3 regions of the Agrobacterium sp. 22-221-1 genome follow, and region 2 is predicted to be linked to each of the others. Evidence: predicted binding sites of a transcription regulator. Region 2 holds the regulator's gene; each other region holds the start of a gene.
What was found. The regulator LexA, encoded in region 2, represses DNA repair genes until DNA is damaged. The targets are predictions, from matches to a motif close to TGTTCNNNNTGTGTTCNG.
Positions count from the first base shown of each region.

Region 1 (7,650 bases), on a different contig from region 2:
CGGGCCAGCGCCTCGGGGTAGCGGGCAAACAGCCGGTGCATTTCCTGCGGCGGCTTCATATAGCGGTCGGCATGGCGTTCGCGCCGAAAACCCGCCTCGTCGATGGTGCAATTATGCCGGATGCAGGTGACGACATCCTGCAGCATGCGCCGCTCGGGCACATGAAACAGCACGTCATTGGTCACCACGGTCGGCACACCAGCCGCTTCCGCCATGTTCGACAATTCGAAAAGCCGCATCTGGTCGTTGGGCCGCCTTCGGAGGCTAAGCGCCATATAAGCCCGGTCCGCAAAGGCTGTCTTCAGTCGCCGCAGGCGAAAGGCGCAGAGATCGTCGGCCAGATCGGCGAGCAGCACCACGATCAGGCCTTCGCCATAGGCGACGAGGTCATCCCATGTCAGCCGGCATTTGCCCTTGCCACCCCTTTTCTTGCCAACGGAAAGCAGCCGGCAAAGCCGGCCGTAGGCCGGGCGATCCATGGGATAGGCAAGCACGGAGATATCATCATCCAGATCAAGCCGGCAGCCGATGACGAGGCGGATGCCATGATTATTGGCGGCTTCGTAAGCGCGGGGAATGCCCGCAAGGCTGTTGCGATCCACGATGCCCAGCGTCTCGATGCCGAGATTTTTGGCCTGTTCGAACAGCTCCTCACAGGAGCTTGCACCGCGCAGGAAGGAGAAATGCGTGGTCACCTGCAGTTCGGCATAAAGCGGCATGCTCATGCGAAAACCCCGTGGATGAACCATCCCTGCGAGCCTGTTTCGGCATGTTCGCCGTCGCCGGAGCGGAAAATCCAGAAGCGCTCGCCGCTTTCATTTTCCACCGTGAAATAATCGCGCACGGCGGCCTTTTCCCGGTCGCGTTTCCACCATTCGCCGAACACCCGCTCCGGCCCGTCGGCGCGCCGCACATTGTGGCGCACGCCCTTCCAGAGGAAATAACGGGGCGGATGATCCGGCAGCAGCGCCAGCGTCTCGATGGGTTCCGGCCTTGAAAAAAGCCTGACCGGGCGCGGCCAGTGGCCGAGCCAGCCGAGCGTATCCCCAGGCGCAAGGGCCGCAACGCGGGCAACGGAGCGTTCTGGCACATCGCTCGCCACCGCCGCATAACGATAGACCCTGTGGCCGCGATTGAGAATGACATCGACCGTATCGGCGATGTCCGCACGTCCCTCCTCCAGAAGCGAAGAACGGGCCTGTGCGGCGACAAGCGGCTCGGCATGGGTGGCGGTCAGCACCATCATTTCGATGCCGAAACCGGGATCGATGGTGTCGATACGGTCGGTCAGCAGCCGGACAAGCTGTTTGACATCGCGCACCGGTCTGGAGGTGCCGGCCCGCACCGCCTGCAGGCCGCTATCCACCCGGTGCAGCACCAGATCGACACGGCGGGCGCCGAGGCCGCGCTTTTCCAGCGCGACACAAAGCTCCGCAACCAGCTTCTGCGTATAACGGGCAATCGTTTCCGCCGCCGCAATCGGCTCGGGAAAGGCGCGGCGCACCTCCACCAGCTCGGCCACGCGCACCGGTTCAATGGGTTCGCCGATTTCTCCGGAAGCCTGGGAAAGACGGCGCACGAGTTCGGGCCCGAAACGCAGGGTCAGCGGTGCGCGCGGCGCATCGGCCAGCTCGCCGATGCTGCGGAAACCAAGCGCTTTCAGCCCGGAAACAATACGCTCTTCCAGCCTGAGCGCGGCCAATGGCAAAACGCTAACCGCCGCCCGTTGCCCGCCCGGTGGCACGATGCTGATTTCCTCACGGCCGAAACGGGCCAGCGCATGGGCAGCCCCCCAGCTATCGGCAATGGCGGCGCGGGCGGCAAAACCGGCGGCATGCAGGCGGTTGACCATGCCGCTCAGCATCAGCGCCTCATTGCCGTGCAGATGGTCCGCCCCCCCCGTGTCCAGCACCAGCCCGTCCGGCGGGTCGGCGGCAACGATGGGGGCATAGATGCGCAGGAAATGAAAGGCCAGCTGCTGCAGGGCGCAGGCATCACCAGCCGTATCCATATCTTCCACGATAAGGCCCGGCACCAGCGCCTGCGCCTTGCTGACCGGCGTGCCGGGCCGGATGCCCGCCGCCTTTGCCGCCTTGTCGAGCGCCAGCACCAGCCGGCGGCTGCCCTGGCGGCCGATCATGACCAGAGGTTTTTCAACCGGCGGCGCGTCCTTGCCCGAAAGACGCCGGAAACGATCCGTCGGCCATGTCGGCAGGTAGAGCGAGACGACCCTTTGCATCACAGGCTTCCACTTCAAATTCGGCACTTTCGCCGCCGCGACATCGCAAAAGTTCCAGGAACCAGCGCGGCCTGCCCACCCCCGGCACCGGCAAGGGAGAAGAGGGCCGGACGGAGATGCGCCAGCGGGTCACCGCCGCCGTCGGCTCTCCGAACAGCGCCGCATCGGCCAGACGCCGGAAACGACGGATGGCGATGCCGGTAACGCCAGAGGTTTCCGCTGCCAGTTGCAGCCGCCGCGAGGCGTTCATTGGCAGTTTCGCCACCTCACCCATCACCGCGCCGAAACCATTGCAGCGCAGTCCCTCCTCGAAACAGTCGAGCACGCCTTTCTCATCGCGGCATTCAACGATGATGAGCCGGTTCTGCGACAGGCCGGCCTGCGTCAGCCCCGGCATGAACAGATCCCGGCGGGTGACGCACCATAAAACCTTGCCGGAAAGCCTTGCCGCCACGCCGGCCGAAAAAAGGGCCGCCGCCGCGCCATCGGCAGCGCCATTGCCGCCGCCGCTCACCTCATGCAGACAACCGAGCTTCAGCCCGCCTCCCGGCAGGCGATGGTCGATGGCATCCACGCCGAAAGGCAAGGTCTCGTGCAGGCGCGGAGCGCCGTTACCGATCCTTTCCAGCCTTTCATGCAGCTCTTCGACAACGAGCAACTGATCCGCGCGCTTTTGCATGGCATGACAGGTTTCAATTCCGGTTATTCATCTTTATTGTTCCTGTTTTGTTCCTATTTCAGCAAAGAGTCAAGCAATAGGCTGCCGGTCTTCAACAGTTTGCACGGGAAGAGAGGATTCTGACCTTGCGGCCCTCTGTCCTGCCGTTAAAACGGAATTGTCCGCTCGCCACCTGTTTTACCCTGACAGCCGCCGGCAACGGACATCATGGTTTGGAGGAAATCGCCGATGATCGCCAGCATTCTGATTGCCGTGGTTGCGGCCATCCATATTTACATCGTCATTCTGGAAATGCTGCTGTGGGAAAAACCAGCCGGCCGCAAGGCCTTCGGTCTTTCGGCGGATTTCGCCCGGCAGACGAAAGTACTGGCCGCCAATCAGGGACTGTATAACGGTTTTCTCGCAGCGGGGCTGATCTATGGGCTGATGCAGGGCGATGAAGGGCTGAGCTTCAAGGTTTTCTTCCTCGTCTGCGTTCTGGTGGCCGGTATTTTCGGCGCCATCACCGCCAATATGAAGATCCTGTTCATTCAGGCATTGCCGGCATTGTTCGCGCTCGGCTTCCTCTGGATCGGAGCATGAACCGATGAGGGCATGGAACGATCACAGCGCAAAAGACGCCCTCAACCGGATTTTCATGGCGGCAGTGGCAAGCGCCGATCCGGCAAAGGTGCTGCAACACCACCTTCCCTCCCCGCCCAAAGGCCGCTGCGTGGTGGTGGGCGCCGGCAAGGCTTCCGCCGCCATGGCTGCCGCGCTCGAAGCGGCATGGCCGCATGTCGATCTTTCCGGTGTGGTGGTGACACGTTACGGCCATGCCGTCCCGACCACACGCATCGAGATCATCGAGGCCTCGCACCCCGTGCCGGACGATAAAAGCGCGGAAGCGGCAAAACGCATTCTCGCCGCCGTTGAAGGCCTGACCGCCGACGACATGGTCATCGCCCTGATTTCCGGCGGCGGTTCGGCGCTGATGGTCGCGCCGGCCGAAGGCATGACGCTTGCCGACAAGATGGCCGTCAATCGTGCCCTTTTGGCCAGCGGCGCGACGATTTCCGAAATGAACGCCGTGCGCAAACATCTCTCCCGCATCAAGGGCGGGCGGCTGGCGCTGGCTGCCAAACCGGCCAGGGTTGTTTCGCTGCTGATTTCCGATGTGCCGGGAGACGATCCCTCCGAAATCGCCTCCGGCCCGACGGTTGCAGATCCGAGCGATATTGAAACCGTGCGGGAAATCGTCTCCCGTTATGCGCTCGATCTTCCCGAAAACGTGCGCAAGGCGCTGGAAAAAGGCGAGGAAACCCCGAAGGCGGGCGATATCGACGAGGATATCCGGCTCATCGCGGCTCCTTCGCTCGCCCTGCAGGCCGCAGCGGATGAGGCGGTGAAACTTGGCCTTACGCCGCTCATCCTCGGAGATTCACTGGAGGGTGAGTCAAAAGATGTCGGCGCTGTCATGGCCGGCATCGCGCTTTCCGCCAGCCGTAAGGGCCTGCCTGTCAAAGGCCCGGCCGTGCTGCTTTCCGGCGGCGAAACCACAGTGACGCTGAACAGGGGCGTTGGCGACAAAGGACCGGCCGGCAAGGGCGGCCGCAATACGGAATTCCTGCTAAGCCTTGCGCTGACGCTCAAAGGTGCGGACGGCATCTGGGCCATTGCCGGCGATAGCGACGGCATAGACGGCGTGGAGGATGCGGCAGGTGCGGTAGTAACACCGGACACGCTTGCCCGCATGCGCGAAGCCGGTGTCGATCCGCGTCAGTCGCTCGTGGGCCACGACAGCTACACCGCTTTCAGGGCAGCAGGAGACCTTGTCGTGACGGGGCCGACGCTGACGAATGTGAATGATATCCGCGCGATTTTGATCGGGTGATAGCGGAGAAGTTTGCAGCGACTACGGGCTTTCCCGCGCGTGGATCGCGGAGGGAAGACGTTTTGACTATGCCCTCGGACAGGAGTAATCTGGCGGGATATTCTTTGGAGCCTCAGCCATGCGACCTGGAGTGCTCATACTTGGCCTGATCATGGCCCTTATTCCGACTTTGGCGGATGCCCACAATTGCAAATGCCGAAATCGCGGTGTCATGTTCCAGCTCGGCCAGACATCCTGCCTGAAGGTCGATGGCGGCTCTTATCTTGCGCGCTGCGAGATGAAGCTCAACGTTTCGTCCTGGACCAAGCTTCAGGACGGTTGCCCCATAACGGAAAGGGTGCAGCAGCAGACGACACGCGTTAATTGATAACGTCGTCAGATGGCAGACCAAGCTCCACATCCCGGCCACCCTACCGCCGTCAACTTCTGCCGTTAACCGATAGTCCTAAGCCCAAAGAGCTGCGCGATGACGCAAGCGCGCGCCGCTTGTTTCTTCTCCCCGAGGGGGAGAAGGTCGCGGCAGCGGGATGAGGGGCACCGGTAGAGATAAACCGAGAGCTTGCCCCCTCATCCGACCCTTCGGGCCACCTTTTCCCCGGCGGGGAGAAGAAATACGCCGCGCACAATCTTACAGCTTCACCCAGCCGCCATTCTTCTTGCCGGACTCGATGCAGGCAGTGACGAAAGCGACACCTTTAACCCCGTCATCCACGGTGGGGTAAATCACCGCCTTGTCGAGCGTCGAGCCGGTGCGGCGGGCTTCGATGGCATGCGCTGCCTCGGTATAGATGGTGGCGAAGGCTTCGAGATAACCTTCCGGGTGGCCGGACGGAATGCGGGTGACGCGTGCTGCGGCAGCCCCTGCCCCGGCGCCGCCGCGGGTGATCAACTGCTTGGGTTCGCCAAGCCTCGTGAACCAGAGATAGTTAGGGTCCGCCTGCGTCCACTCGATGCCGGCCTTGTCGCCATAAACACGAACCTTCAGCCCGTTTTCGTGACCGACCGCAACCTGGCTGCACCAGAGCAGCCCCTTGGCCGCCTGCTTGCCGCCCTTTTGCTTGAAGCGCAGCATCACATGCGCATTGTCGTCCAGCCGGCGGCCTTCGACAAAAGTGTGCACATCCGCCGCCAGCTCATCCGCTTCCAGACCGGAAATGAAGCAGCCGAGATTATAGGCATGGGTGCCAATATCGCCGGTGGAGCCGCCGACGCCCGATTGCGCCGGATCGGTACGCCAGACAGCCTGTTTCGCACCGGTCTGTTCCACCGCCTCCGTCAGCCAGTCCTGCGGATATTCCATCTGCACCAGACGGATATTGCCGAGTTCACCGGCCTCCACCAGTTCCCGCGCGTGCCGCACCATGGGATAGCCGGTATAATTATGCGTCAGGATAAACAGGGCATCGGCCTTGTCGGCCACCTGCTTCAGCTTTTTGGCATCTTCCAGATTGGAGGTCAGCGGCTTGTCGCAGATGACATGAATACCGCGCTCCAGAAACGCCTTGGCGGCCGGATAATGCACATGGTTGGGCGTGACGATCGCCACCGCCTCGATGCCATCCTCGCGCAGCGCTTCCTTTTCGGCCATCTCCTCGAACGAACCGTAGCAACGCTCGGGATCGAGCCCCAGCTCACGGCCGGAGGCGAGGGATTTTTCCGGCGTCGAGGACAGGGCCCCCGCCACGAGATCGAAACGATTGTCGAGCCGCGCGGCCATGCGGTGAACGCCGCCGATAAATGCACCCGAACCGCCGCCCACCATGCCAAGGCGAATCCGCTTGTTCGCCTTGTCGGTTGTCTTTCCTTCAATAGCCATAATATCTCCCCTGAAATGCTCTCAAAGCCCAAGCATACGGCGGTTAGCCGCATCGTCCGTGCCGCTCGATGCGAAATCGTCAAAGGCTTTTTCCGTGACGCGGATGATATGCGCCTTGACGAATTCGGCTCCTTCCCGAGCACCGTCTTCAGGGTGCTTCAGCGCGCATTCCCACTCGACCACGGCCCAGCCATCGAAATCATTGGCCGCCATTTTCGAGAAAACCGCACCGAAATCCACCTGCCCGTCGCCCAGCGAACGGAACCGGCCCGCGCGGTTGACCCAGCCCTGATAACCGCCATAAACGCCCTGCCGTCCGGTCGGGTTGAACTCCGCATCCTTGACGTGGAACATCTTGATGCGGTCCTTGTAGATGTCGATATTGTCGAGATAATCGAGGCATTGCAGAATGTAATGCGAGGGATCGTAGAGCATGTTGGCGCGCTTGTGGTTCTTCACCCGCTCCAGGAACATCTCGAAGGTCACGCCATCATGCAGGTCTTCACCGGGATGGATTTCGTAGCAGACATCCACACCCTGCTCATCGGCGTAATCGAGGATCGGCGTCCAGCGTTTCGCCAGTTCGTCGAAGGCCGTTTCCACCAGACCAGCCGGGCGCTGCGGCCACGGGTAAACGAAGGGCCAGGCAAGCGCACCGGAGAAGGTCGCATGCGCCTTGATGCCGAGATTTTTCGACGCCTTCAGCGCCAGCTTCACCTGCTCCACCGCCCATTGCTGACGCGCCTTGGGGTTGCCGCGCACTTCCGGTGCGGCAAAACCGTCAAAGGCCTCGTCATAGGCGGGATGAACGGCGACAAGCTGGCCCTGCAGATGGGTGGAAAGCTCGGTCACTTCCACGCCGTTCTGGCGTGCGACACCAGCGAACTCGTCGCAATAGTCTTTCGATTCCGCTGCTTTTTTGAGATCGATCAGCTGCCCGGCCCAAGTCGGCACCTGCACGCCGAGGTAGCCTTTTTCCGCCGCCCATTTGGTAATGCCGTCCCAGCTGTTGAAGGGTGCGGCATCACCGGCAAACTGGCCGA
Region 1 covers NZ_JBNWCL010000002.1:195,385-203,034, forward strand. Annotated here, with positions in the region: gene ACQZ5N_RS04435 (error-prone DNA polymerase) at 1-725, opposite strand, end outside; gene ACQZ5N_RS04440 (Y-family DNA polymerase) at 722-2,239, opposite strand; gene ACQZ5N_RS04445 (ImuA family protein) at 2,154-2,918, opposite strand; gene ACQZ5N_RS04450 (DUF1304 domain-containing protein) at 3,147-3,500, shown strand; gene ACQZ5N_RS04455 (glycerate kinase type-2 family protein) at 3,505-4,791, shown strand; gene ACQZ5N_RS04460 (hypothetical protein) at 4,910-5,158, shown strand; gene ACQZ5N_RS04465 (Gfo/Idh/MocA family protein) at 5,420-6,607, opposite strand; gene ACQZ5N_RS04470 (sugar phosphate isomerase/epimerase family protein) at 6,629-7,650, opposite strand, start outside.
Region 1: ACQZ5N_RS04445 (ImuA family protein) is a predicted target of LexA. The motif match lies at 2,956-2,973, and genes of this name have one in related genera.

Region 2 (7,650 bases):
TGAGGTGCAGGGACAGGGTTATGTCGGCCAAGCGCTCGGCATTGCCGATGTTCTGGCGGTGGCCTGGTTTCACACCATGCGCTACCGGGCGGACGATCCGCACTGGGAAGGCCGCGACCGGTTTCTGCTCTCCATCGGCCATTATGCGATTGCACTTTACGCAGCGCTCATCGAGGCGGGCGTCATTCCGGAAGACGAGCTGGAGACCTATGGCTGCGACGGCTCGCGCCTGCCCATGTCCGGCATGGCCTCCTATACGCCTGGCATGGAGATCACTGGCGGATCGCTCGGCCATGGGCTTGGCATTGCCGTGGGCATGGCTCTCGGCCTCAAGCGCAAGAATTCAGAACGGTTCATCATCAACCTGATGTCGGATGGCGAGTTGGGCGAAGGTTCCACCTGGGAAGCCGCCATGGGCGCATCTCATCACAGGCTCGGCAATCTCATCAATCTCGTGGATTTCAACAATCAGCAGGCGGACGGCCCTTCCCGCGAGATGCTGTCCTCCGAACCTGTGGACGCCAAATTCGCGGCCTTCGGCTGGCATGTGCAGCGGGTGGACGGCAACGATATCGACAAGGTTCGCGAGGCCTTCGATATCGCCATGTCACTTGCCGATGACAGGCCGCGCGCCATCATTTTCGATACCCGGATGGGCCGCGGCGTGCCCTTTCTCGAAAACCGCGAAATCACCCATTTCATTCGCGTGGAAGCGCATGAATGGAAGCTGGCGCTCGACGCCCTTGAAGAAGGACGGCCGCAATGAGTGCAGCAGCCCCGCAGAAGCGCCTCACCACATCGGCGATGATCGCCTCCATCGCCGCCGAAGGCCAGCCGACACGCCCTGCTCCCTTCGGTCACGCCCTTGTTCAGCTGGCGAAGGAACGCGAGGATATTGTCGGCCTCACCGCCGATCTCGGCAAATATACCGACCTGCATATTTTCGCCAAAGCCTTTCCCGAGCGCTTTTATCAGATGGGCATGGCCGAGCAGCTTTTGATGAGCACCGCCGCCGGTCTGGCGCGCGAAGGCTTCGTGCCCTTCGCGACCACCTATGCGGTCTTTGCCGCCCGCCGCGCCTATGATTTCATCGCCATGGCGATTGCCGAGGAAAACCTGCCGGTGAAGATCGTCTGCGCCCTGCCCGGCCTGACGACGGGTTACGGCCCCAGCCATCAGGCAACCGACGATCTGGCGATCTTTCGCGCGCTGCCGAACATGACCATCGTAGATCCCTGCGACGCGACCGACATAGAAGGCGCGGTGCCGGCCATTACGGATTACAACGGCCCCGTCTATATGCGCCTGCTGCGCGGCCAGGTGCCGGTGGTGCTCGAAGAATATGGCTATCGGTTCGAACTCGGCAAGGCGAAGCTTATCCGCGATGGTGCGCAGGTCCTTTTCATATCGTCCGGCATATTGACGATGCGGGTTCTCGAAGCGGCTGCCCTGCTTGAAAAGGAGGGCGTCGGCTGTGCCGTGCTGCATTCCCCCACCATCAAGCCGCTCGATACCGCCTCGATCTTCACGGAAGTGGACCGGGCTGATCGTCTGGTCATCGTGGCGGAAAACCATAGCGAAATCGGCGGCCTTGGAGAGGCCGTGGCAATGGCGCTGATGAAAAGCGGCCGGGCGCCGCGCTTGCGGCAGATCGCCCTGCCCGATGCCTTTCTGGATGCAGGCGCGCTGCCCACCCTGCATGACCGCTACGGTATCTCGACGGCGATGATCGTGGCGCGCGCAAGGGCGTGGCTGGAGAATGAAAGTTTTGAAGTACCGCGCGGTTCGGTCTAAAGGCTGAAACTCAAACATGGTGCGGAATCAGCCGGAGGGAGCCGGCGGTTTCAAGGGAGTGGAGCGCGTTATCCGCGTGATCGGACAACGCCGAGGGTGTTTAAATCCAGGGAGGAGAAAAATGAGTATTTCCATCAACAGGCGTATGTTCCTGACCGGTACCGGTCTGGCACTGGCGGCGCCGGCCATTCTGACGACAGCCCGCAACGCCCGGGCCGCCACGACGCTGACGCTCGGCCATGGCGCGGCGCCCGGCAATCCGCGCACGATCGCGGCCGCGAAATTCGCGGAACTCGTTGCCCAGAAAACCGAAGGCCGCGTGGCGATCAATGTCGCCGGTTCGGAAACGCTTGGCAGCGACGCCGCCATGCTGACCAGCCTGCGCACCGGGGCGCTTGATTTCACCGCCAACAGCCAGGGTCCGGTTTCGAGCGTTGTTCCAGAACTCGCGGCGCTCGGCCTGCCCTTCCTGTTCAGCAACGCTGATCAGGCGATCAAGGTACTCGAAGGCGATGTCGGCGCATCGCTCGATGCGCGTTTCCAGAAGGTCGGCATCGTGCCGCTCGACTGGTGGGACAACGGCATCCGCCATGTCTCCAATTCCAAACACGCCATCACCAAGCCGCAGGACGTCGCGGGCCTGAAAATCCGTACCCCCGCCGACCCGATGACCATGGATATTTTCAAGGCGCTCGATGCGGCGACGGTTCAGATTGCCTTCGGCGAACTCTACATCGCGCTTCAGCAGGGCGTCGTCGACGGGCAGGAAAATCCGCTGGTGAATATCGAAAGCTCCAAGCTTTACGAGGTCAACAAGCATATCAGCCTCACCGCCCATAAATGGGAATCCACCCCGTTCCTGATGTCCAAATTCGCCGAGGGGCGGCTGGGCAAGGATTTCGAGGCGGTCAAGGCGGCTGCGAAGGAGGCAGGCGCGCTTCAGCGCAAACTCTCGGCGGAAAAGGCAAGCGCGTCTCTGGCCGCCTTCAAGGCCAATGCCGCCATCGAGGTGGTGGAAGACATCGACCACGCCGCTTTCGCGAAAGCGACCGCGCAGGTGCTGGAGACATGGAAGCAGAAGCCCTTCGGCGATTTCGTCGCCGAGCTGGAAAAGGCCGCCAAAGGCTAATGATCAGGATGCCGGGCCGGTTCAAGCCGCCCGGCCTCACCTTCATGTCCACCGACAGGATCGGCGGGAGCCTCGCTCACGCCGACATTCATACGGTTTCAGTTTTCAGGAGATGCGCCAATGCTCGAAGGAGCCTTGTCCGCCGCCAATCGCGTTGACAGTTTCATCGCCATCCTCTGCCGCATCATCATCGTGGCAACCGGCATTCTGCTCACGGTCATCATGACCGCAAACGTCATCGTCCGCTATCTATCGACATCCGGCGGGCTGGATTTTGCGGAAGAACTGCCGACCATGCTGTTTCCATGGTTCATCGTCGCCGGCATTACCCTTGCCGCGCAGAGCGGCGCGCATATGGCGGTTGAATGGATCTATGACAAGTTCGACGAACGCGGCAAGGTGGCGGTTCTGCTGTTCGCCAATCTCGTGACGGTCGCAAGCTTCGTCATTCTCGCGCAGCAGGCGCTTGTCGTCGCCGAGATCGCCGGCGCGGAAATCAGCCCTGTGCTGCAACTGCCCAACAGCATCGGATATTATTCCATCGCCTTCGGCGCAGCACTGGTCTCGGTCACCACCGCAACCGCGAGCCTGCGCATTCTCTCCGGCGGCTGGCATGCCCGTCCGCACGGTGCAACCGAGGAGATGCCGCTATGACCATCGTGATGATCATTGCATTTTGTATTCTCATGATGATTGCGGTTCCGGTCGGTTATGCGCTGATCATCTCTGCGGGCGTCGCCGTACTGTGGAACGGTTATGTGCCGCTCTCGATCGTGGCGCAGCAGGTTTACGACCAGACGCAGTCTTTCCCGATGCTAGCGCTGCCGTTCTTCATGCTCGCGGGCACGCTGATGCTCGGCGGCAAACTCGGAACCCAGCTTCTGGAACTCGCCTCCAAGGCCATGCAGCGCTGGCGCGGCGGCCCGCTTTCCACCACCGTCATTTCCTCGGTCGTGTTCGGCGGCGTTTCCGGCTCGGCGGTCGCCAATGCGAGCGCGCTCGGTTCGGTGCTCATTCCGTGGCAGAAGCGCCAGGGCTACCCCGCTCCCCTCTGTGCGGCCAACAATGCCACCTCGGCGGTCATCGATGTGCTCATCCCGCCGTCGATCCCGATGATCCTCTATTCATTGGTCAGCGGCGTCAGCATCGCCAATCTGTTCATCGCCGGCATTCTGCCGGGCCTGCTCATGGCCGTCGGTTTCATCTTCGTCTGCTGGGCCATTGCCGTGCGGCGGGGCTATGCGGTGCGAGACGAAAGCTTTCGCAAGCGCGATCTGGCACTACTTGCATTCCGCAGCCTGCCGGCGATCCTTCTGCCGATCCTGATCATCCTCGGCCTGCGCTTCGGCTTTGCAACGCCGACCGAAGTGGCCGTTCTTTCTGTCGTCTATTCGCTCGTGCTCAGCATCTTCTTCTACCGCGATCTGACGTGGAAGCGTTTCTGCGACAATTTCGTCGAGGCAGGCTCTGCAACCGGCGTCGTCATGCTCGTCATCATGGGCAGTGCGGCGGTGGGCTGGGTGCTTACCTTCGATCAGGCGCCCCAGCATTTCGCCACCTGGGTGGCCGAGAATATCTCCAACCCGATCCTGATCATTCTCATGATGAACATCCTGATGCTGATCATCGGCATGCCGCTCGATCTGCCGCCGTCGATCCTGCTGCTCGGACCGATCTTCGTGCCGCTTGCGGATATGATCGGGCTCGACCGGGTGCAGCTCGGCATGATGATGGTCATCAATCTCGGTATCGGGCTCTATACGCCACCGATCGGCACCACGCTCTTCATCTCGTCCTCCATAGCCAGAGCGCCGCTCGGCGCAACGACGAGGGAATTGTGGCCGTTCTTCACCATGGCGATGCTGCTTCTCATCGCGGTCAGCTTCATTCCTGCCCTCACGATCTACTAACATAAGAGCCGTAGCAAACGGCTGCCAGAAACCACCGGCCGGGTCTCCCCGGTCGGTGGTTTTAGTATTCAAGATGTGCCGCTTACATCGTTCAATCTGCTTTGTTCATGGTTTCGACGATCAAATCACGATCTGCGATGCACCCTTCACGAAATTTTAGGGGATTGCGGAACACATATGGAACATATAGTGTTCGTTCTGTATTTGTTTCGCGACTTCAACGACGATTCTCAAGGGTGTTTTCCTCATGCTCACGCGCAAACAGCAGGAATTGCTTCTCTTCATTCATGAAAGAATGAAAGAGTCCGGCGTGCCGCCCTCCTTCGATGAAATGAAGGACGCACTCGATCTTGCCTCCAAATCCGGCATCCACCGGCTGATCACCGCACTCGAGGAGCGCGGCTTCATTCGCCGGCTACCTAACAGGGCGCGGGCGCTGGAAGTGATCAAATTGCCTGAGGCCTATGCGCCGGGTGCAAGGCCGCAGCGCGGCTTCTCGCCGAGCGTCATTGAAGGCAGCCTCGGCAAGCCGAAGACGCCGGAGCCGGCCCCTGCCCCCAAGGCGCCGGCCAATGATCTCGGTGGCGCCGTCACCGTGCCGGTCATGGGCCGCATCGCCGCCGGTGTGCCGATTTCCGCCATCCAGAACAACACCCATGATGTGGCCGTGCCGGTCGACATGCTCGGCTCGGGCGAACATTACGCTCTGGAAGTCAAGGGCGACTCGATGATCGAGGCCGGCATTTTTGATGGCGATACCGTCATCATCCGCAACGGCAATACGGCCAATCCGGGCGATATCGTCGTAGCACTGGTGGATGATGAAGAAGCTACCCTGAAGCGTTTCCGCCGCAAGGGAGCCTCCATCGCTCTGGAAGCGGCCAATCCCGCCTATGAGACCCGTATTTTCGGACCGGATCGGGTGAAAATCCAGGGTAAGCTGGTTGGTCTGATCCGCCGCTACCATTAATTGGCACCCCGCCTTTTTTCGCTAGGGGCGTCATCGAGAGGATGACGCTCCCTTTGAGGCATCTTGGATTGTTCCCAGGAACAATGCGGCTCTGCGGAAGTAAAGAGAGGGTGCGTTTCGTTCTCGTCTCCGGGCGGTGACGCGAGTTTGCCTCTTTCTTTCTCCCTGCCCTCACATTCCCATTCATCAATGCGGCTTATGGGAGCCATGGATTATTTGCAATATTCCAAGGGCCATCCGTCGGTATAGAAATGCGCGTCATATCGGGGAAACACGTCATGTACGATCTTTATATCGCCAACAAGAACTATTCCTCATGGTCGCTGCGGCCCTGGGTATTGATGCGTACGCTCGGCATCGCCTTCGATGAAAAACTCGTTCCCTTCGGCGAAGGCGTTTCCTTCTCCACCTTCTCGCCGACCGGCAAGGTGCCCTGCCTTGTCGATGAGGGCGTGACGGTTTGGGAATCGCTGTCGATCGCCGAATATCTGGCGGAAAGACATCAGGGCGTCTGGGCGAGCGACAAGCAGGCAAGGGCCTGGTCACGGTCGGCAGCGAGCGAAATGCACGCGGGCTTTTCCTCGCTGCGCAATCTCTACCCGATGTCGGTCGGCATTCGCGTAAAACCGAAGGGTGGCGATACCGGGCTTGCGGCCGATATAAAGCGCATCGATACGCTGTGGAGCGAAGGCCTCGCGAAATTCGGCGGGCCTTTTCTTGCCGGCCAGAAATTCACGGCGGTCGATGCCTTCTTCTGCCCGGTGGCATTTCGTTTCCAGACTTATGGCGCGGAACTTTCGCCCGTAGCGAGAGCCTATTGCGACCGGCTGCTCGCCCTTCCCGCCATGCGCGAATGGTACGAGGCCGGGCTGAAGGAAGTCTGGCGCGATGCGGCGCATGAAGAGGAAATTAGCGGGATCGGCGAATTGACCGCGGATCTGCGCATCAAGGCCTGACGGTCCATGCTGGCGGCGCTCTATTGCGATGCCGCCAGCAACCGCATGACGGCATCGGGCACGTCGTGATCGAAACGGCCGCTTTTCCAGTCGTAATAGCGATGTTCGCTCCAGGGCCTGTCCATGCCGGCGATTGCGGCGCGCAGCCTGCCGACCACCCCTGCCTGATCGTTGCCGGCGAAGTCCATTTCCAGCGAACCGATCCGCCGCAGGATATCGCGGTTCAGCAGAAGTGCGCCCGAGCGGCATTGGGAAAAGGACGTTCTGCGGGAGACGATAACGATATCGGCAATATCGCAAGCCTTTCCGGCAAAGCGGCCGTCTTCCAGAACGATGATCCATTCGCCGCTTCCCGCGCGCGTAACGCACCATATGCCTTTGCTGCAAGTGAAAACGCTGGGCTCGGCGTCTCTCAGGGCCGCTGTCATCTGCCGTGCAACTGCACTCATCTCTTGCGGATCAAGCTTCGCCTTCGAGGCCAAAGCCACGGTTTTTGCCGTGGCCTCGGTCTTGAGAAAGACCGGCGGCACAGGCTGTTCCGGCAAAAGCAGCGCCCTTTGCCACTGGCCATAAACGAAACCCTGCGGCTGAGCCTTCGTCGTGTAGGCTTTGCCGTCCTCCAGCAGCGCCACTAGCTCGCCATCCTCGTGAACAAGCAAATCGGGCGGATCGCGATAGGCCGTGGCGGACGACAGGCCGAAGGCGAGGAATAGAAGCGGCATGCCCAGAAGCGCAAGCCGGCTGCGCAGCAAAGTCAGCAGCAGAAAACCAGCCGAGGCGAGCCCCAGAAACCACCCGTGAGGCCGCCCCGTCGCAGCGCTTCCGCCCCAGGACGCCACCTCCTGCGCAACCTCGATGACGAGGGCCATGCCGTATCCCATGACCTTCAGA
Region 2 covers NZ_JBNWCL010000001.1:374,848-382,497, reverse strand. Annotated here, with positions in the region: gene ACQZ5N_RS01900 (transketolase) at 1-766, shown strand, start outside; gene ACQZ5N_RS01895 (transketolase family protein) at 763-1,794, shown strand; gene ACQZ5N_RS01890 (TRAP transporter substrate-binding protein) at 1,916-2,923, shown strand; gene ACQZ5N_RS01885 (TRAP transporter small permease) at 3,044-3,577, shown strand; gene ACQZ5N_RS01880 (TRAP transporter large permease subunit) at 3,574-4,833, shown strand; gene lexA (transcriptional repressor LexA) at 5,081-5,803, shown strand; gene ACQZ5N_RS01870 (glutathione S-transferase family protein) at 6,082-6,759, shown strand; gene ACQZ5N_RS01865 (ComEC/Rec2 family competence protein) at 6,780-7,650, opposite strand, start outside.

Region 3 (7,650 bases), on a different contig from region 2:
ACAGGCCGCTCGCCGCCCCCAGCGCCAATAGTTCCGGCAAGATCAGCCCGACAAGCGCTTCCCATGTGGAGGCGGATCTCGGCCGGAAGATCAATCTCATTCTCGATGGCGGCGCGGCTTCCGTCGGTGTCGAATCCACCATCGTCAAGGTGGAAGAGGATGGCCGGGTGCGGCTGCTTCGTCCCGGCGGCATCGTCACCGCGGACATAGAGCGCATTGCCGGTAAACGGCTCGAACGGCCAAAAAAAGCCGCCGCCGCCATTGAAGCGCCGGGAATGCTGGCCTCGCATTACGCGCCGGGTGCGGCCGTGCGCCTTCACGCCACATCGGTTCTGCCGGGCGAAGCGCTGATCCGCTTCGGCGGCATCGCCATTGCCGGCGAAGACACGGCGCGCACCGTGCTCGATCTCAGCCCTTCCGGCGATCTTTCCGAGGCCGCCGCCAATCTGTTCGATTATCTTAAAGCCGCCGATGCGAGCGGCGCAGACATGATCGCCATTACCGCCATTCCCACCCATGGTCTCGGAGAGGCGATCAACGACCGCCTTTCCCGCGCCGCCGCGCCGCGAGGCTGACGGCACCCAATCCTTTCGCCCATGTTTCAAAAGACAGCGAGACGCCGCCCATGACGACCACCGCCATCCCCTCCTCCGACATCCTCGACCGCTTCACCGCCATTGTCGGCGAAAAAAACGCGGTCCGCGACCCGGCGGAAATGGCGCCGCGCCTGGTGGAAAATCGCGGGCTTTATCGCGGCGCCTCGCCGCTGCTCATCAAGCCCGGTTCGGTCGAAGAGGTTGCCGCCATCCTGAAGCTCGCCAGCGAAACCGGCACCGCCATCGTGCCGCAGACTGGCAATACCGGCCTCGTGGGCGGACAGACACCGCGTGCCGAAGGAACGGACATCATCCTGTCGCTGGAGCGCATGAACCGCGTTCGCGATATCGATCCCGTCGCCAATATCATCGTCGCCGATGCCGGCTGCATTCTCGACGACATCCACAAGGCTGCTGATTCCGTGGAGCGGATGTTCCCGCTGTCGCTCGGCTCGCAGGGTTCCTGCCGCATCGGCGGCAATCTCGCCACCAATGCCGGCGGCACGGCGGTGCTCGCCTATGGCAACATGCGCCAGCTTTGCCTTGGGCTGGAAGTGGTGCTGCCGACCGGCGAAATCTGGAACGGGCTGCGCCGGTTGAAAAAGGATAATACGGGTTACGATCTGCGCGATCTCTTCATCGGCTCCGAAGGCACGCTTGGCATCATCACGGGTGCGGTGCTGAAGCTCTTCCCGAAACCGCTCGGCCATCAGGTGGCCTTTGCCGGGCTCACCTCCACCGAGGATGCGCTGAAGCTGTTCGAGATGGCCTCCAATCTCTGCGGCACGGCGCTCACCGGTTTCGAACTCATGCCGCGAATCGGCGTCGAATTCACCGCCCGGCATATTCCCGGCGTGCGCGATCCCCTGGAACAGCCGCATGACTGGTACGCGCTCATCGATATTTCCACCTCCGACTCGGCCGAAACGGCGGATAGCATGATGCAATCGCTGCTGGAGCGCGGTTTTGAGGCCGGACTGGTCCAGGATGCGGTGATCGCCGCGTCCGAAGCGCAGCGGCAGGCTCTCTGGCACATGCGCGAAAGCATGTCGGAGGCGCAGAAACCCGAAGGCGGCTCGATCAAGCACGATGTTTCTGTTCCGGTGTCGAAAATACCGGAATTCATGGCGACGGCGGAAAAGGCGGTTCTTGCTGCCATACCCGGCGCCCGCGTCTGCGCCTTCGGACATTTGGGCGACGGCAATATTCACTACAATATTTCCCAGCCGGTGGGTGCCAACAAGGCAGAATTCATTGGCCGCTGGCGAGACATGAACGAGATCGTGCACGGCATCGTGCTGTCGCTTGGCGGTTCCATTTCGGCCGAACACGGCATCGGGCAATTGAAGCGCGACGAACTGGCCGCCATCCGCCCCGGCATCGAAATGGAACTGATGCGGCGCATCAAGCACGCTTTCGACCCCGCCGGCATCATGAACCCCGGCAAGGTTCTGGTCGGGTAAAGCGGCCCCGAGGTTAGGCCGAGGCCCGCAGCGCCCAGGCGGGCACCATTTCCGCATTCAGCCGGCGCGGTTTCTGCGCGCCGACAAATTGCGTCAGGCTCATGCCCGATTTCGCAATCGACACCGCATGCTTCTTTGGCAGAAGATATCCGTGTTCCAATGGCGGAATACGCCGCAGCATACGGCTGAAGACATTGCGCCGGTGATAGCGCGAGGGCGAGAAACGGGCCGGCTGCGCGCAGATCGCCACATATTCGAGAATCTCGTCGATCCAGCCCGCCTGCGGGCGCGCGCCCGGCTCGATCAGAAGCAGCCAGCCGCCGCGTGCGGACTTCACGACGTCTTCGATGTCCCACTGCCCATAAAAACGGCAGCCGGCCGCATCGGCGACGCGCGACGATCCATCGCGCGAACCGTGATCGAGAATCACAACATCGCTTACAAGCCCTTCCACGGCCCCGGTTACAAGCGCAGACAATGTGTGCGCCAGTTCCGGCTCGTGATCCCGGCATTCCATTATGACTGTCAACATCTGCATAGCTCTAACGCATCGCACAATAAATTGCCACTATGCTCATCGCTGTAAAATCCAAGGCTGTCCATGCCCACCGACCGCAAAGTCTGCGGACGTGGCCGTGCCTGTCGCGGTCACATCCATCTCTGGAGAACGAGCCGGAATTTGCAATTTTGTTCTTGTATTGTTCTCATTCCTGATGTAGGAATTTAATCATTCGGAAGGCGGTTGAAAGCCTGTCCGGACGGAAACGATTTAGGGCGTTGAGCGTGCCTTGAGAGGCGTGCGGCGTCCTGGGAGCATCCAGATGAGAAACCATACGCTTTCGGGGCAGGCTGCCTTCCAGCCGAGCCATATGCCGGATATTGCCAATGCGTTGGCCGATGCATCCGGCCTGCGCATCGAGATCGACCGCCGTCGCGGCCGTGGCGCCGGGCTGAACCCGGATGGACGCTTCGAGACCCTGCAGCACGAGGTTTTCGACGATGGCTGGCAGACGCTCGAGGACATGCCGGAATTCCGCACCGAGGTGCAGGTGGAAAAGCCGCGCAGCATCATCACCCGCAATGAATCGCCCGATATCCCCTTCGACCGCTCCATCAATCCCTATCGCGGCTGCGAACATGGCTGCATCTATTGTTTTGCGCGCCCCACGCACAGCTATATGGGGCTTTCCGCCGGGCTGGATTTCGAAGCCAAGCTCTTCGCCAAGCCGGATGCGGCAAAGCTGCTGGAACGGGAACTGGCAAAGCCGGGCTACAAGCCGCGGGTGATCGCCATCGGCACCAATACCGATCCCTATCAGCCGATCGAGCGCGAATGGCGCATCATGCGGCAGATACTGGAAGTGCTGGCCAAGGCCGATCATCCCGTCGCCATCGTCACCAAATCGGCGCTGATCAAGCGGGATATCGATATTCTGGCGCCCATGGCCAAAAAGGGGCTCGCCAAGGTCGGTATTTCCGTCACCACGCTGGACCGGAAGCTCGCGCGCAACATGGAACCGCGCGCCGCCACGCCGGAGAAGCGGCTGGAAGCCGTCAAGGCGCTGACCGAGGCCGGTATTCCCGTGGCCGTGATGATGGCGCCTGTCATCCCGGCGCTCAACGATCATGAGATCGAGCGTATTCTCGAGGCCGGCAAGGCCGCCGGCGCCACCGAAGCGTCTTATGTGCTTTTGCGCCTGCCGCTGGAGGTGAGCCCGCTGTTCCGTGACTGGCTGCTGCGCAACTATCCGGACCGCTACCGTCATGTCATGTCGCTGGTGCGCTCCATGCGCGACGGCAAGGATTACGACGCGGAATTCGGAAAACGCATGAAGGGCGCCGGCCCCTATGCCTGGCAGATCGGCAGGCGTTTCGAGATGGCGACAAAAAGGCTCGGCCTCATCCGCCGCGGCATCCACCTGCGCGACGATCTCTTCGTGCCGCCGGGCGGAGCCGGCGTGCAATTGTCGCTGCTTTGAAAGACCGATGCTGAAAACAACTCCGTCTGATCGAAGCACCATACGGAACGTGCGGCGATATCAGGCAGAATATGACAGGGAGCGGCGGCCTCTTTTTTAGACCGGCCACGCTCCCACGAAATGCCCGGCGGGTTTTCCCTGGCCCGCCGGACATCGCTCCCGGAACCGCCGCCTCGCGTGCGATCGTTTTTCCTCCGCCGCCCCGTTGGAGGATCAAAGGTCATGATGACCTTCGGGGCACGGTGAGCCACGCCCCTTGACCCCGGCTCACCATGCCTGTCATCGCCCGCTTCCGGGGGCTTGCAGGAGATCGGGTGTGTGTGCCAGTTTCGCCGCATGAAACGCACGGCCACACCCGATTCTCCTGCTCTTTTTGATCTTGCCGATACCGGCCCCGATTTTTCCTTCGAACTGGAAGCGAAAAAAAAGGGCCTCTGGCCCGTGGCCGGCACGGATGAGGCAGGCCGGGGACCTCTGGCCGGACCGGTGGTTGCGGCAGCCGTCATTCTCGATCCGGACAATATTCCCAAGGGGATGGACGATTCCAAGAAGCTGACGAAGCAGAAGCGGGAAAGCCTGTTCGTACAGATCATGGAAACCTCGATCGTATCCGTCGCCTCTTCCGGCCCCGGCCTGATCGACAGCATGAATATCCTGCGCGCCAGCCTCGACGCCATGCGCCGCGCCGTGCTCGGTCTCGAAATCTCCCCTGCCCTCGTGCTGGCCGACGGCCGCGACCGCCCGCCCGGCATTGCCTGCGAGGCCAAAGCCGTCATCAAAGGCGATTCCCGCTCCCTCTCCATCGCCGCCGCCTCGATCATCGCCAAGGTAACCCGCGACCGAATGATGGAACGCGCGGGTGCGGTGCACACATCCTACGGTTTTGAAGGCCACGCCGGTTACGGCACGCCGGCCCACCTGCGCGCCATCGAAAGCCACGGGCCCTGCCCGCTGCACCGGATGAGTTTCAGGCCGCTGAAGCGGGATTGATGACAAGTAATGGAGTTCCAACCAGAACCTCCGCTATCGACCCGATCTGGACATCGACGAGCAACTATGCGCACCGTAAATCATGTCCCTGACGCAAGACCTCGAGAAAATTCTGGAAACTGTCCTGCCAACCGATCCCAGCTTTCGCCGGATCGAACAACCGACGATAGACAGCTGCATTTGTGACACTCGACGATACGCTTTGGAGGGCTCCAAAGAGGCCTTTCTGTTCTCCGCGATGCGCCTGCTCGCACTTCCCGACAACGGACACACACGGCTGATCCCGAACGATTCCATCGCGGTACTCCCGCTGAGGTTTGTGAGCGTCGGGACGGTGGTACAGTTAACTGACACGGCACTGGAAACAACTGCGCCAAGAGGAGAGCTGATAGCAGTCAACGGCACACCTTTGGGCCAAATTGAAGCCGCCGCAGAGAAATTTCTGGCGGGAACGCGCCAGAGGAAACGGGTCATCGGGCCGATTCTTCTGGCATGGCCGTATGCATTGGCCCACCTCGGTTTTTCTTCAAAAGAGAATACGACCGAATATCGCGTGAAAGACGAGAATGGGCGGATAACCGATTTGAAAGTGGAGAACGGGCATACGGTTCCTGCATCGATGCTCTACCCGAGAAACGAGCATGGTAAGGCTGATCCGGCCTGGAAGCCCGAGAGATTTGTGGAGATCAAGGACTGGCAGGGGCTTGGGCTTTCAATATCATTGCCAAGTTTCTTCGATCCAGGCGAAACTGCGCTGCCGAAGGCCATCTCTGGTGCAGCGGAGCATGTAAGCACCTGCCCGAGCAAAAAACTCTTGATTGACGTTCGCGGAAACACCGGTGGCGACTTCCTTCAAACGATGCCCTTGATCGACGCCATCTCTGAAAACGCAGGCAGGCAGGTTGCTGTGCTTGTCGACAAATTCACGTTTTCCGCAGCGATAGTGTTTGTAGCCATCCTCAAACATCGTTTGGGACGTAGGCTCAAACTTATCGGGGAAGAAATGGGCGACGGGTTAAGGTTTTTTGCCGAGGGAGGGTTGCTCGATTTGCCGATCAGCGGAGCGGTCGTTCGATACTCATCAGCCTTTCACGACTGGGAGAACGGAACCAGCGACGAAACCACACCGGCTGAAATCGCGCAGCAACTGGTCCCGGCAGGAAAACTGAATTTGGATTGGGAATGGGTCGTAAGGTCCAGTGCTGAGAATGCACAAGGCGCGTTCTATCAACAAGTTCTAAAGAGTCTGAACGATTAGACGAACGGCGGCTAAGCCCACACTGTTGACGGTCGACCCTCGGAAAATGCTGCGCCAGGTATGGAATGGCCGCCTTCGTTTTCGGCGCCGCGGCAATCAGGCGACGCACACTTCATCCATCCGCTTCTGGCGCAAAGCGGAAGCGCAATCCGACATTCAGCATCAAAAACACCAAAGCCGATCACCGCCACCTCCGAGGGAGGCCTGCTGGAGCGAATGCCGCATTTCCATAGTTCAGGCTTCACCACATCCGGAACCAGCCTTTACCACCTCAAACAAAAAACCCCTCACGGCTTGCGCCGGAGGGGTTTTGAACAATACCGAGATAAATCTCAGTTCAGCTTCGACTTCACTTCGCCGATCGTGGCGGTGAAAAGCTTGGCCTTTGCGGCGGCGGTGGTCTTTTCGGCAATGAGCTTCTCGGAAGCGGCAATGGCGATATCCACGGCGGCGGCGCGGACGGCGCCGATGGCGTCGTCTTCGGCCTGCTTGATCTTCTGTTCCGAAAGGGCCGTGCGGCGGGCGACGAATTCTTCCGTCTTCTGCTTGGCTTCTTCCGTCAGGGCTGCGGCCTCGCGCTCGGCGGCGGCAACGATACCTGCGGCTTCCGCCTCGGCTTCCTTACGCTTGCGCTGATATTCGGCCAGCAGGTGCTGGGCCTCTTCGCGCAGGCGCTTGGCTTCGGCCAGCTCGTCCTGGATGTTCTGGGCGCGCTCGTCCAGAGACTTGGCGAGCATGCCGGGAACCTTGAGATAGGCAACCAGAACGAAGAAGAGGACGAGACCGACGAGAGCGAAAAATGATGCATCAAATGCCATATCAGGCTCCCTTCACGTTCGAAGCGGCGGCAATCGCTGCCTTGACGTCCGTGTCCTTGACCTTGGCGCCGACCAGCTGGTCGACGATTGCGGTCGCGGTTTCTTCGGCGATTGCGCCGACATCGGCGAATGCCTGTTCCTTGATGCCGGCAATGCGCTTTTCGGCGGCGGCGAGCTTTTCAGCAAGACCGGCTTCGATAGCGGCGCGGTCGGCATCGGCCTTCGCCTTTGCGGCGTCACGGGCCGCAGCGCCGATGGAGCCTGCCTTGGCGCGAGCTGCCGCGAGTTCTTTTTCATAGGTTTCGACGGCAGCGTCGGCTTCGCTTTTCAGCCGTGCCGCTTCATCGAGATCCTGTGCGATACGTCCATGACGGTTTTCGAGAATGCCGCCGACGCGCGGAACGATGACCTTCTGCATGAGCAGGTAGAAAAGGCCGAACGTGATCGCCAGCCAGAGAACCTGCGATGCATAAGTAGACTGGTCGAACGGCGGGAATACGCCGGAAGCGCCGTGTTCGGCGCCGTGCGCCACACCGGTTTCCGTGT
Region 3 covers NZ_JBNWCL010000016.1:20,669-28,318, forward strand. Annotated here, with positions in the region: gene ACQZ5N_RS20590 (L-threonylcarbamoyladenylate synthase) at 1-575, shown strand, start outside; gene ACQZ5N_RS20595 (FAD-binding oxidoreductase) at 626-2,059, shown strand; gene ACQZ5N_RS20600 (glycosyltransferase family protein) at 2,073-2,591, opposite strand; gene ACQZ5N_RS20605 (PA0069 family radical SAM protein) at 2,881-4,038, shown strand; gene ACQZ5N_RS20610 (ribonuclease HII) at 4,375-5,028, shown strand; gene ACQZ5N_RS20615 (peptidase S41) at 5,111-6,286, shown strand; gene ACQZ5N_RS20620 (F0F1 ATP synthase subunit B) at 6,619-7,104, opposite strand; gene ACQZ5N_RS20625 (F0F1 ATP synthase subunit B) at 7,106-7,650, opposite strand, start outside.
Region 3: ACQZ5N_RS20605 (PA0069 family radical SAM protein) is a predicted target of LexA. The motif match lies at 2,748-2,765, and genes of this name have one in related genera.